DNA from 3 places in the Curtobacterium sp. LFS079 genome. Region 3 is predicted to be linked to each of the others. Evidence: riboswitches for the same ligand, from Rfam matches in the RefSeq annotation. Region 3 holds a riboswitch; each other region holds the start of a gene.

Region 1 (4,068 bases), on a different contig from region 3:
ACTGTGCGCATTGGCCACCGGCCAGTCCAGACTGAGCGGCATCGCCCACCTGCGCGGACACGAAACGGACCGGCTCGCCGCACTTGTGGCAGAGATCAACCGCCTCGGCGGCGACGCCGAAGAGACCAGCGACGGCCTGGTGATCCGGCCAGCCAAGCTGCATGGCGGCGTCGTGCACAGCTACGCCGACCACCGAATGGCGACCGCAGGGGCCATCCTGGGCCTCGCTGTCGAAGGCGTGCTCGTGGAGGACATCGCCACCACGTCCAAGACCATGCCGGAATTCCCGCAGATCTGGGCGGCCATGCTTGACCAGGAAAGCGACCCCGGAACCACGGAGCCCGGTCACTGACGATGGGACGCTCCGCACAGTCATGGGATGAATCCGACGTCCGGATCCGGCCGAACAAGAAGGGTTCCCGCCCTCGCACCAAGGACCGGCCAAGCCACGACGACGCCGTGCTCGGGCGCATCATCACGGTGGACCGCGGCCGCTACACGGCCGTGGTCGCCGAGGACACCCCCGAGGAACGCGTCGTCATTGCTGCCCGCGCCCGCGAGCTGCGGCGCAATCCCGTGGTTCCCGGCGACTTCGTCGGTCTGGTGGGCGACGTCTCTGGCGGACCGGACGCCCTCGCCCGCCTCGTCCGGGTCGAGGAACGCAAAACCGTGCTGCGCCGCAGTGCCGACGACACCGATCCCGTGGAACGGGTAGTGGTGGCTAACGCCGACCAGCTGGTAATCGTCGTCGCCGCGGCCAATCCGGAGCCGCGCACCGGATTCATCGACCGCGCCCTGGTGGCAGCGTACGACGCCGGGATCGAGCCGCTGCTGCTCGTCACCAAGGCGGATGTCAAGGATCCTGCGGAGCTGTTGGCCAACTACCTGAGCCTCGACTTCCCGGTGATCATCAGCCGCACCGCCGACTCCGAGGCCTCCGGCATCGATGCCAGGAGTGACGACGGACTGTCCGCCAGGCTTGACGTCGCCGCCGTCAGCCACCTGCGTGAGCACCTCGACGGCAAAGTCACCGTGATGCTGGGGCACTCCGGCGTCGGGAAGTCCACCATGGTCAATGCCCTTACCGGCGCCGAACGCGCCACTGGCGGCGTCAACGCCGTCACCGGCCGCGGACGCCACACGTCCTCCTCGGCCCTGGCCCTGAGGCTGCACGAAGCTCCCGCCGGGAGCTGGATCATCGACACCCCCGGCATCCGTTCCTTCGGGCTGGCGCTGGTGGATCCGGACCGGATCATGCACGCGTTCCCGGATCTCGAACCGGGGACCGAATCCTGCGAGCGGGGCTGCAAGCACGATGCCAACGCGGTCCGCTGCGGCCTCGACGACTGGGTCGCCTCCGGTTCCGCCGGGGAAGCAGGCCCGGCCCGCCTTGCCTCCCTGCGGCGGCTCCTCGGCGCGGATCCGCGCCAGGAGGCCAAGGAAACCAAGGAACTGGGCACCGTCATCTGACGAGGCATGCTCCACAAGTCCCCGGGCGGGCAGTGTTTTGCCGGTAGTTTGGAACCATGACCCAAGCCGATCCAAATTACAACGACGACCTCCGCCTTGCCCACGTGCTGGCGGATTCCGTCGATGCCCTGACCATGGAGCGATTCAAGGCCCTGGACCTGCAGGTTGAGTCCAAGCCCGACCTCACCCCGGTGACCGATGCCGACCGCTCCGCCGAGGAAGCCATCCGCGGCCAACTGTCCCGCTCACGTCCACGGGACGCGGTGTTGGGCGAGGAATTCGGCAGCACGGGGCACGGCGCCCGGCGCTGGATCATCGATCCGATTGACGGAACCAAGAACTTTGTCCGCGGCGTTCCCGTCTGGGCCACCCTCATTGCTCTCGTCGACGGCGACGAGGTGGTTGTCGGCGTCGTCAGCGCTCCCGCCCTGGGCCGGCGCTGGTGGGCAGTGAAGGGTGGAGGCGCCTACACCGGCCGCTCCCTGGCCTCGGCCACCCGGCTCAAGGTCAGCAACGTCTCGCGACTGTCCGACGCCTCGCTGTCCTACTCGGAAATCTCGGAGTGGAAGAAGCAAGGCTCACTGGATTCCTTCCTGGATCTGGAAGACGCGGTCTGGCGCAGCCGGGCATATGGCGATTTCTGGTCCTACTGCCTCGTGGCCGAAGGCGCCGTGGACATCGCCGCGGAACCCGAGCTCGAGCTCTATGACATGGCGGCGCTGGTGCCGATCGTGACCGAAGCCGGCGGCCGCTTCACCTCCCTCGACGGCACGGACGGCCCCTTCGGAGGGAACGCCGTCGCCAGCAACTCGATCCTGCATTCCGAGGTCCTCAGGAAACTCAACCCGTCCATCGACGACCTCCTCTAAGCCTGCACCCCTCAGGCTTCGGCGAAGATTCATCGGCAGGCGTCCCCGCTGCGGGACGCCTGCCGATTTTTGTTCGGCAAACAGCCCCGAATCCGCTTTCCGTAACAATCGGCTTAACAAAGCCGGCCGGCTTTGGCGCGTCGCGTATGGTGTCTTAGTCTCAAAGACAGGTCACGAGTGCCAGCGTGAAACCCCGGTTTGCTGGCCGGCAACCCTCCATCGCGGCGGGGTGCCCCGGGTGACGACCCGGCCGGTCCGGAACGGATGCGGCAAGCGCGGATCCCCTGCACGCAGGGTTCCCTTGAATGAGGACTTCCATGAGCACTGCCACTTTCACTTCGCCTGAACTCCGTCACAACGACTCCCCGCAGGCACCCGCTGCCCGCCCGCTGGCCGCCGTCACCGGCGCCGAACTGCAGGCCCCGCTCATCCAGGGCGGCCACGTACGGTACGCAAACCTGGACTACGGCGCATCCGCCCCGGCGCTGACCGTTGTGTCCGCATACCTGAACGAAATCCTGCCGTTCTATGCAAGCGTCCACCGCGGCGCCGGCTACGCCTCGCAGATCAGCACCTCGGTCTACGAAAACGCGCGCAACATCGTGCGGGATTTCGTGGGCGGCCGCTCGGACGACAGCGTGATCTTCACCCGCAACACCACCGATTCCCTGAACCTGCTGGCCGGTTGCCTGCCCGTCGTGGACGGAAAGCACGGCGGCGAAGTCCTGTACCTGGACATCGAGCACCACGCCAACCTGCTCACCTGGCAGCATGTGCCGCACCGCAGCATCGTCGCCGCGCCCACCCTGGCGGAGACCCTGGCCAATGTCCGCGAAGCCTTGGCGCAGGGCGGCGTCAGTCTGCTCGCTGTCACCGGAGCCTCCAACGTCACAGGTGAGATCCTGCCGGTCAAGGAGCTTGCCGCCCTTGCCCACGGGTACGGCGCACGTATTGTCGTCGACGCCGCCCAGCTCGCCCCGCACCGGCGGGTCGACATCGCCGCGGCGGACATCGACTACCTGGTCTTCTCCGGGCACAAGCTCTACGCACCGTTCGGCGCCGGAGTCCTGGTAGGCCGCCCCGACTGGCTCGACGCCGGCACCCCGCACCTCGCCGGTGGCGGCGCCGTCCGGGAAGCGCGCCTCGACTCGGTCACCTGGGCCACCGGACCGGCCCGCCACGAAGGCGGTTCCCCCAATGTGCTCGGCGCGGCCACCCTGGCCCGGGCCACCCAGGTCATCGCGGAACTGGACCAGGACGAGTGGCACGCCCACGAATCCGCGATCCGGACCCATCTGGTTGAAGGCCTGAAGGACATCGAGGGTGTCACGGTCCACCAGATCTTCAGCGACACCGACCCGGCCGACACCATCGGCGTCGTGAACTTCTCCCTTGAGGGCTACGACGCAGGCCTGGTCGCCGCGTACCTCGCCGCAGAACACGGCATCGGCCTGAGGGACGGGCGATTCTGCGCCCACCCGCTGCTCAAGCGGCTCGGCTTGCCCTCCGGTTCCCTGCGCGCCAGCTTCGGCCTGGGTTCCCGGCTCGAGGACGCCACGCGTCTGATCGCCGGAATCAAGGCGCTCAAGTCCGAGGGCCTCGGCTGGGATTACGTCGTCGACGCCGGCCGCTGGGTCCCTGCCAACGACCACCGCAGCTACCCGCATTGGGCGCCAAACACTCCCGGAACCGCAGGCGCCGCGCCCTGCAGCACCGACTGAGTGCGGTA
Region 2 (4,068 bases), on a different contig from region 3:
TACTCGCCGGCGCCCATGGACAGCGCACCGGCCAGCAGGCCGGCGATGCCGCTGAAGAGCACTACGGAGGTGGGGACGCCGGTGGCCGCCATGCCCATCACGAGGGACAGGTTGCTGACCAGGCCGTCGTTTGCGCCGAATACAGCGGCGCGGAAGGAACCGGAGAGCCGGTTGCGGCCGCGGGTGGCCAGACCGCGGACCACTTCTTCGTGGATCTGCTCGTCGGCGGCCATTGCACGCGTCGCGGCGGGATCGGTGGCGTAGGGGGAGCGGCTCTCGGCGCGCTGGGCAAGGGCCAGCACGAACACCGAACCGAAATGCCGCGCCAGGAAGCCGAGCAGGCGGCTGCGGGTCGACGCCGCCTTGGGCATTCCCGCGTGTTCACCCAACACGCGAAGCCAGTGGGCTTCGTGACGGCCTTCGGCGTCGGCGAGGGCCAGAAGGATTTCGCGTTCTTCGCCGTCGCGGCGCTGCGCCAGTTCGCGGTACACGGCGGCTTCGGCGCGTTCGTCGGCCAGGTACTGCCGCCAGCGTTTGATGTCTGCGGGGGAGGGAGGTTCCGGCTGCGCGGTGTCTTGCGGCCGCGCTGTGTCCATTGGCGTTTGCACTGTGGCTTTTGGCGGCACTGTGGCTTTTGGCGGCACTGGGTCTTTTCGCGGCACTGTGGCTTTTCGCGTTTGCACTGTGGCTCCTGTGTTGCCGGGGCGGGTTTCATCGCCCCGTTGCACTTCCACATTAGCGCCAATTTCCGCGGTTTTTTGGCCGGTAATCCTCACCACGGAGTTTCGGCATGCCTTAAAGCAAGCGCCGTCCTGCCACACCTTGACCCCCGGCAGGGGCAGTGCTCAGATGGAGGAACAAGGGGCACGGATTGGCGCGGCCGTGCAGTTGGCCGGACCGAGCCGCAGCCCGCGGCAAAGTGAACGGAAGGTTTCACCGTGGACAGCACCGAACCGCATGCCTGGCACGCCGAACGTCCGACCGTCGAGGCGGATCCCGCCTACGACTACAGCGAGGACATCCCTGTGGACGAGGAATGGGACGAAGAAGACGACGCCATTGACGAAGAAGAACGGGTCGTGCCGCTCGACGTCGATGAACACCGGGAAGAAGAAGGCGACGAAGAATAGCCCGGTACCCGTGTTCCGGTCTTTTCCGTCACTCCAGGATGAATGACAGGTCCTTGCCCCCGCGGTAACCGCGCGCGGCGACGGCGAGGAGCAGCCTCCGCTCGGCCGGAAACCAGAGGGCGGGCCGTACTGTACGGGCCAGCGCCCGGGTGAGGAGCCGCGGGTCAGCGCACCGCCCGAGTTCGCGCCTGCCGGCCACGAAGAGCAGCACCGATCCGCTGGAAATATCGACACAGGGAATCACCCGCAGCGCCGCCGGGGAGCCTGCGGCTGCGGGCGGTTCGGCGCGCGGTTCATTCCGGTTGTCCGTCTGGGCAGGTGCAAGGTGGGCGGTGGCATCAAGAGGCATTGGCCTTCTCCTGGGGGAGTTGCTCTTGCCTGGCCGGTTGTCTCTGGTCCGGTGCAGGCCGCTTCCTCATCCGAACCACCCGTGAACATGGGGTTGGTGCGTGGCAAGTCGGAGCTTGGCGCCACATCTCTTGAAGCTGGACTTACCTTAGCGCACCCGTCCCGCCTGCGGGACAGGGCAAAGCCGGGAACGACGACGGCGGTGCCACCTGCGCAAGGTGGCACCGCCGTCGTCGTTATCCTGTTAGCCCGCCGGGGACTAGTGGCCCGTGTGGCTGGCCACCGGGTGCGCGTCCAGGGGCAGTTCCTCGGAGACAGCCCCGGCAACCCGGCGCTCCCAGGCTTCGCGGACTTCCGGATCCGTGGGCGGCGTGAGCAGGGAAATCACCACATAGCAGACAAGGGAAGCGCCCAGGCCCCAGTAGATGGGCTCGTTGGCGTAGACGCCGTCCTCGCTCGGGATGGCACCCACCGCGTACATGATCAACAGGCCCAGCGTCAGCACCGAGCCGACTGCCATGGACCAGGCAGCGGCAACCCCGGTGCCGCGCTTCCAGACCAGGCCGCCGAGGATGGCGACCAGCAGGCCGCCCACCAGGATGTCGTAGGCGATGGTCAGGGCCACGACCACGTCCTGCGCCGCCATGGAGATCAGCACGGCCAGGATGCCCAGGCCCAGGACCCAGTAACGGTTGGCCTTGACGTCGTGCTCGGGGTTTTCGGTGTCATCGGTGTGGACGGTCTTGCCGAACCAGCTGGCCACGAACGGAACAACGTCTGCGCGGGCCACGGTCGCGGCGGCGATCAGGGCGCCGGACGCCGTGGACATCATGGCGGCGACGGCTGCGGCCATGACCAGGCCGCCGATTCCGATCGGGAGGATGTGGGTGGCAACTTCCGCGTAGACGACGTCCTTGCCGAGCGCCTTGACGTCGATGTTCGGCAGGGCTACGCGGGCAGCCAGGCCGATGACGGCGCCGGCCAGGCCGTAGAGGATGCAGTAGACACCGGCGGTGGCGCCGCCCCAGCGGGCCACCTTGGGGGTCTTGGCGGTGAAGACGCGCTGCCAGATGTCCTGGCCGATCAGCAGGCCGAGGGTGTAGACGACGAAGTAGGTGATGATCGTCTGCATGCCGATGCCGTCGATCTGGAAGAAGGACTCCTTCACCCGGGAGCGGATGCCGTCCAGGCCGCCGGCCGCGTTCAGGGCGAAGGGCAGCATGAGGAAGAAGATACCCACGGTCTTGATGACGAACTGGACCTGGTCGGCCAAGGTGATGGACCACATGCCGCCGATCGTTGAGTAGACCAGCACGATTGCGCCGCCGACGGCGATGGCGAGCCAGCGCTCCCAGCCGAAGAGGACCACGAAGATGGTGGCGTAGGCGCCGGTGGACGTGGCGCAGAGCATCAGGGTGTAGGCGAGCATGACGATGCCCGAGGTCTGCGTGGCCTGCTGGCCGTACCGCAGGCTGAGCATCTGGGAGACGGTGTAGATTTTCAGGCGCTGGATCGTCCCGGCGAAGAGCAGGCTCAGCAGCAGCACGCCGGTGCCGATCGCGACGACGAGCCACATGCCGGAGATGCCGAACTTGTAGCCGAGGCCCACGCCGCCCACCGTGGAGGCGCCGCCAAGGACCACTGCCGCCATGGTGCCCGTGTAGAGGAACGGGCCCAGGCGGCGGCCGGCCACGAGGAAGTCACTGTTGTTCTTGGTGCGGGACTTGCCCCACCAGCCAAAGGCCAGCATGGCCAGCAGATACACCACCACAATGGCGATGTTGAGGAACGATGAGTCCATTGTCGGCTCCTGGGGATTTTGCAGCGGCCGGGTTCCGTTTCCATGACAGCGCCGGTGTCATTCGGACCATTCCGCGGTGCGGGGTGTTGGGGGAGGAAAGTTTGCCATTTTGCCTAGAGGGCAACACTTGTTGCATGAAAGGATATGTAGTGATCGGCGTAACAGTCAAGGGCGGGTGCACAGGGCAGGGGGCTCCGCGGCCCCGCCGGATACTATGGCCCAAATGACTGGGCCGCACTTTTCGGCCTGAAAGGTTCGTGAATGAAGGCTCTTCCCGTTGAACCCAGCAACGTTCCGCTTGCCATCGGTTCAAGAATCCGCGCCGCCCGCCAATCCCAGCGGCTCACCATCGAGCAGGTGGCAGAAGCCACCGGGCTGACCAAGGGATTCCTCAGCCGCGTGGAACGGGACCTGACCTCGCCGTCGGTGGCGTCCCTGGTGACGCTGTGCCAGGTGTTGTCCGTGTCCATCGGCGATCTTTTCGCGGCACCGGAGACGCACCTGACGCGCCGTGACGACGGGCCGAAGATTTCCTTGGGCGGCGAAGGAATCGTGGAGCGACTCCTCACGGCGCGGTCCGAGCGCCGCCTGCAGATCATCAGGGCCGTGATCGAACCCCGCGGGCGCGGCGAATCGGAGCTCTACGCCGTCGACTGCGATGTGGACGTCCTGCACGTCACCAAGGGCCGTATCCAGCTGATCCTGAGCAACGAAAAGTACGAGCTCGAGGAAGGCGACACCTTGTCCTTCCCCGGCCGCGAGCCGCACACCTGGGTCAACCCCACGGAC
Region 3 (4,068 bases):
AGGCATGATCTACTTCGATGCCAGGCTTTCGCGCAACAACCCCACGGTGGAGGTCCGGGTGGCAGACGTCTGCCTGCGGTCCGAGGACGCCGCGCTGATTGCGGTGCTGGTGCGGGCCCTCGTGGAGACGGCGGTCCGGGAGTCCGAGGCGGGAATCGAGCCGTCTTCCGTGCCTACGGCATTGCTCCGCATGGCATCGTGGCAGGCGAGCAACTTCGGCCTGCGCAGCGAGCTCCTGGACTTCGGTGCGTTCCGGCCCGCACCCGCGGCCGACGTCGTCTGGTCGCTCGTGGAGTACCTGGAACCCGTGCTCACCGAGCAGGGTGAGTTCGACCTCGCCCAGGCAGGCGTCACGGAGATACTGCAGCGCGGGAACGGCGCCACCGAGCAACGCCGCATCGCGAGCGAACAAAACGACAACGACGGCGGCCGCCCGGACCCCGCCGCGCTGGCCGCCGTCGTACGCCATGCTGTCCGGGAGACGATGCCGGAAGGTGCACCGGAGTCCGACACCAAGTCCCTGCCGGTGCTCACCTGGGTGCGGCAGGACTGGCGCGGAGCCGATACCTAAACCGGTATCTAGACCTGCTTTAGTGCCTGTTCGAGGTCCCGGATGAGGTCGTCCACGTCCTCGAGGCCCACGGAAAGCCGCACCACGCCGTCGCTCAGGCCGATGGCCGCACGGCCTTCCGGCCCCATGGCGCGGTGCGTCGTGGTGGCTGGGTGGGTGATGAGGGACTTGGAGTCGCCCAGGTTGTTCGAAATATCAATCACGGAGAGGCCGTCCAGCAGCGCGAACGCGGCGTCCTTGGCCGAGCGCCCGCCGGAGGGCAGCAGTTCGAAGGTCAGTACGGTGCCGCCGGCCTTCATCTGCTTCGTTGCGAGCTCGTACTGCGGGTGCGATTTCAGCAGTGGGTACTTGACCCAGTTGATGGCCGGCTGCTCTTCAAGCCATTCTGCGATCTTCAAAGCAGAGGAAGAGGAGTGGTTTACGCGCAGCCCGATCGTCTCCAGGCCCTTGGTCAGCACCCAGGCGTTGAACGCGGAGAGCGAGGGGCCGGTGTGCCGCATCAGCTGCTTGACCGGGCCGTCGATGAATTCCTTGGTGCCCAGGATGGCTCCGCCCAGCACGCGGCCCTGGCCGTCGATGTGCTTGGTGCCCGAGTAGACGATCACGTCCGCGCCGAGCTCGCCGCAGCGCTGCAGCAGGGGAGTGGCGAAGACATTGTCGACGACGACGGTCGCGCCGGCCGCGTGGGCCAGCTCGCTGACCGCGGCGATGTCCACGATCTCCTGCATCGGGTTGGAGGGGGACTCGAAGAAGACGGCGGTGGTCGGCTCGGAGAGGGCGGCACGCCACTGCTCCAGGTCCGGTCCGTCGACGAACACGGTCTCCACGCCCCAGCGCGGCAGGATCTCATTGAGGATCACGAAGCAGGAACCGAACAGGGATCGGGCTGCCACCACACGGTCACCGGCAGCCAGCAACGCACCCAGGGCAGTGAACACGGCGGACATGCCGGACGCCGTCGCGAAGCACGCCTCGGTGCCCTCAAGCAGGCGAAGGCGTTCCTGGAAGGTGGCCACGGAGGGGTTGCCGTAGCGGGAGTAGACGAAGCGCTCGTCCTCGCCGGTGAAGGCGCGCTCGGCGGCGGCCGCGGACTCGTACACGAAGCCGGAGTTCAGGAAGACGGCCTCGGACGTTTCCTGGAAATTGCTGCGGTCAAGGCCACCGCGGACGGCCTGGGTGTCGGGGCTCCAGCTGGCGGCGTCGGGATTGAAAGTCACTTAGATGTTCCCCAGGTTCGTAGGCAGTCCGCGGTTCTTCCAGCCGTTCACGGTGCGTTCTCCGTAGCGGTCGGGCTCCCCTTCGAAGCCTTCCAGCACGTTGTAGGCCGTGAAGCCGGCCTGCGTTGCGGCGATCGCGGCTGAGATGGAGCGCTGGCCCGAGCGGCAGATGAAGATGAGCTCGACGTCGCTGTCCTCGGGGGCCTGCTGCTTGAGCTCCTCGACGAAGTTGCCGTTCGGGACCCCGCCGGCGAAGTTCCACTGGATGAACAGGGGATCATTGTCCGTGGCCTTGGTGTCCGGGATGCCGATGTGCGCCCACTCGCCTTCGGTGCGCACGTCCACCAGGATGGCGCCTTCTTCGAGTTTGGCCCAGGCGTCCTGCGGGCTCAGGTCTCCGGCGTAGCTCATGCGTGTCCCTCGAATGCTTCCTCGTCGTCGTAGCCTTCGAGCTCGTCGACGGCGGAGGCCACCGCGGCGTCCGCGCTCGCGACGGCGGCGGGCAGGATCACGGCCTGCGCCACGATCACGTCGGTGCCGTTGAAGGTCGCAGCCGGGTTGCCGTGCAGCACGTAGCCTTCGGCGAGGGCAGCGGAAATCCGCTCGCAGAACTCGCGGGTGTCGGGGCCAGTGATGAGGCGGTAGGAGAGTTTGTCTTCGATTGGTTCAGGCATTGGTGCTCCTCAGTCACGCTTGCAGTTCGAAAAGTGTCGATACGCCGAGTAGTCACCTGAGGCACCCCGCCGGGAGAGAGGGTTGCCGACCAGCAAGTCAGGGCTGAACGCTGGTGCTCATTACTCACTAAGAAAAATAACACCGGCGACGACGGCCCGCAGTCCGGCCGCCGTCATGTTCCGTAATCGGGCGCGCTGGGCCGCTCCGCTTAGGTATACAACCCGGGCCGGATGGAGTGTTGAAGCGCTTCCAATTCACGTGGAGTTCATCTTCGGGCCGGGTTTCCCGGCAGCCCGGGAAACCGCGACTTGTATCATCAGCGGTGTGGACAACATCGTGAGCCTCCCGTTGCACCAACGCCTGAGCGAGGAATTCCGGGAGAGGATCCGCAGCGGCGTGTGGGCTGCCGGTTCGCAGTTGCCCAGCGAGGCGGAGCTTTGCCGGGAATTCGGCACCTCCCGCGGCCCGGTGCGCCAAGCCCTGGCGGCGTTGCGTGCCGAGGGAGCAGTCACCGGCGGCCGGGGCAAACCTCCGATGGTCCGCGGCGAGGTGCACTCCCAGTCCTTTTCGACTTTCATGTCCTTCACCGAATGGGCCCACTCGATCGGCCGCGTTCCCGGCCAGCAGACACTCGAAGTCGCGCGCCGGGTTGCCGGGAGCGAAGCGGCGCGGGAGCTCGGGCTGGAACCCGGGGACGCCGTCGTCGAAGTCCTGCGGCTCCGGACCCTGGACGGGTTGCCGGCCATGATCGAACGCACGTCCTTCATCCTCGAGGTGGGGCGGCTGCTGTTCGACTTCGATCCGGACGCAGGGTCAATCTTCGCCCACCTGAAGGAACTCGGAGTCGACCTCAGCCGCGCCCGCCACACCATTGACGCCGTGGCCGCGGATGAGGAGGATGCCCGGCTCCTGGAGCGCAAACCCGGCGTTCCGCTGCTGCGGGAACGGCGGTTGTCGCTGTCCGCCGACGGCAGGAAGCTTGAGTATTCAGACGACCGCTACCTGCCCGAACTGACGAACTTCACCGTGGACAACAGCGTCCAGCGGCGCACCGCCCTGGTACGGGTACACACGGCCTAGCCGCATCAGGGGCCGACGGCGGCGTTTTCCGCCTCCGTCACGCTCCGTAACGGGACTGGAACACGCTGTCGGGCGTCCTCCCGGGATGCCCGTGAACGCTGTACCCTGCGCTGGCACAATGGCATAATTTCTTAGATCAGGTCTGCACTGCCGAATCCAGCTGGGGGAATCGCATGCACGCTCTCGAAAACCTGCGCGCGGGTACCGATCGTCCGACAGGCAGGGACACACCAAGGGAAACTTCGGCGTACAACAAAGCCGGAATCGCCGGGTGGGCGGCGCAGCTTGGCCTGCCCGCGCCGGAGGCGCCACGGTCCCGCAGGATGGCACACATCGGCGGCATCAGCGCGATCGCCGCCCTCGTCCTCTATTTGGCCTGGCGCATCGGGTTCACCCTGCCCACGAGCGGAGCGAACGTCGCCATTGCGTGGGTGTTGGTGGTCTTCGAAGCCCTGCCGCTCGCCGGAATTGTCCTGAAGACCATCACCATCTGGAACATCGACAGTGCCGCGCCGGAAGCTCCGA

Evidence for each region. A riboswitch is a leader RNA that binds a small molecule or an ion and turns the genes downstream of it on or off. The one in region 3 is predicted to bind S-adenosylmethionine.
Region 1: linked by a shared signal. The riboswitch ahead of ACNQPB_RS10310 (aminotransferase class V-fold PLP-dependent enzyme) and the one ahead of ACNQPB_RS13135 (DUF1737 domain-containing protein) in region 3 are both predicted to bind S-adenosylmethionine.
Region 2: linked by a shared signal. The riboswitch ahead of ACNQPB_RS12710 (hypothetical protein) and the one ahead of ACNQPB_RS13135 (DUF1737 domain-containing protein) in region 3 are both predicted to bind S-adenosylmethionine.

Annotation. Positions count from the first base shown of each region.
Region 1 is NZ_JBFPFO010000005.1:50,076-54,143, reverse strand. It holds gene aroA (3-phosphoshikimate 1-carboxyvinyltransferase) at 1-352, shown strand, start outside; gene rsgA (ribosome small subunit-dependent GTPase A) at 355-1,470, shown strand; gene hisN (histidinol-phosphatase) at 1,527-2,339, shown strand; SAM riboswitch class IV at 2,509-2,621, shown strand; gene ACNQPB_RS10310 (aminotransferase class V-fold PLP-dependent enzyme) at 2,657-4,060, shown strand.
Region 2 is NZ_JBFPFO010000006.1:235,587-239,654, reverse strand. It holds gene ACNQPB_RS12720 (VIT1/CCC1 transporter family protein) at 1-596, opposite strand, end outside; gene ACNQPB_RS12715 (hypothetical protein) at 939-1,130, shown strand; gene ACNQPB_RS12710 (hypothetical protein) at 1,159-1,479, opposite strand; SAM riboswitch class IV at 1,496-1,615, opposite strand; gene ACNQPB_RS12705 (sodium:solute symporter family protein) at 1,738-3,279, opposite strand; gene ACNQPB_RS12700 (helix-turn-helix domain-containing protein) at 3,541-4,068, shown strand, end outside.
Region 3 is NZ_JBFPFO010000007.1:72,706-76,773, reverse strand. It holds gene ACNQPB_RS13150 (glutamate--cysteine ligase 2) at 1-571, shown strand, start outside; gene ACNQPB_RS13145 (O-succinylhomoserine sulfhydrylase) at 580-1,788, opposite strand; gene ACNQPB_RS13140 (rhodanese-like domain-containing protein) at 1,789-2,199, opposite strand; gene ACNQPB_RS13135 (DUF1737 domain-containing protein) at 2,196-2,462, opposite strand; SAM riboswitch class IV at 2,473-2,587, opposite strand; gene ACNQPB_RS13130 (GntR family transcriptional regulator) at 2,788-3,543, shown strand; gene ACNQPB_RS13125 (glycosyltransferase family 2 protein) at 3,717-4,068, shown strand, end outside.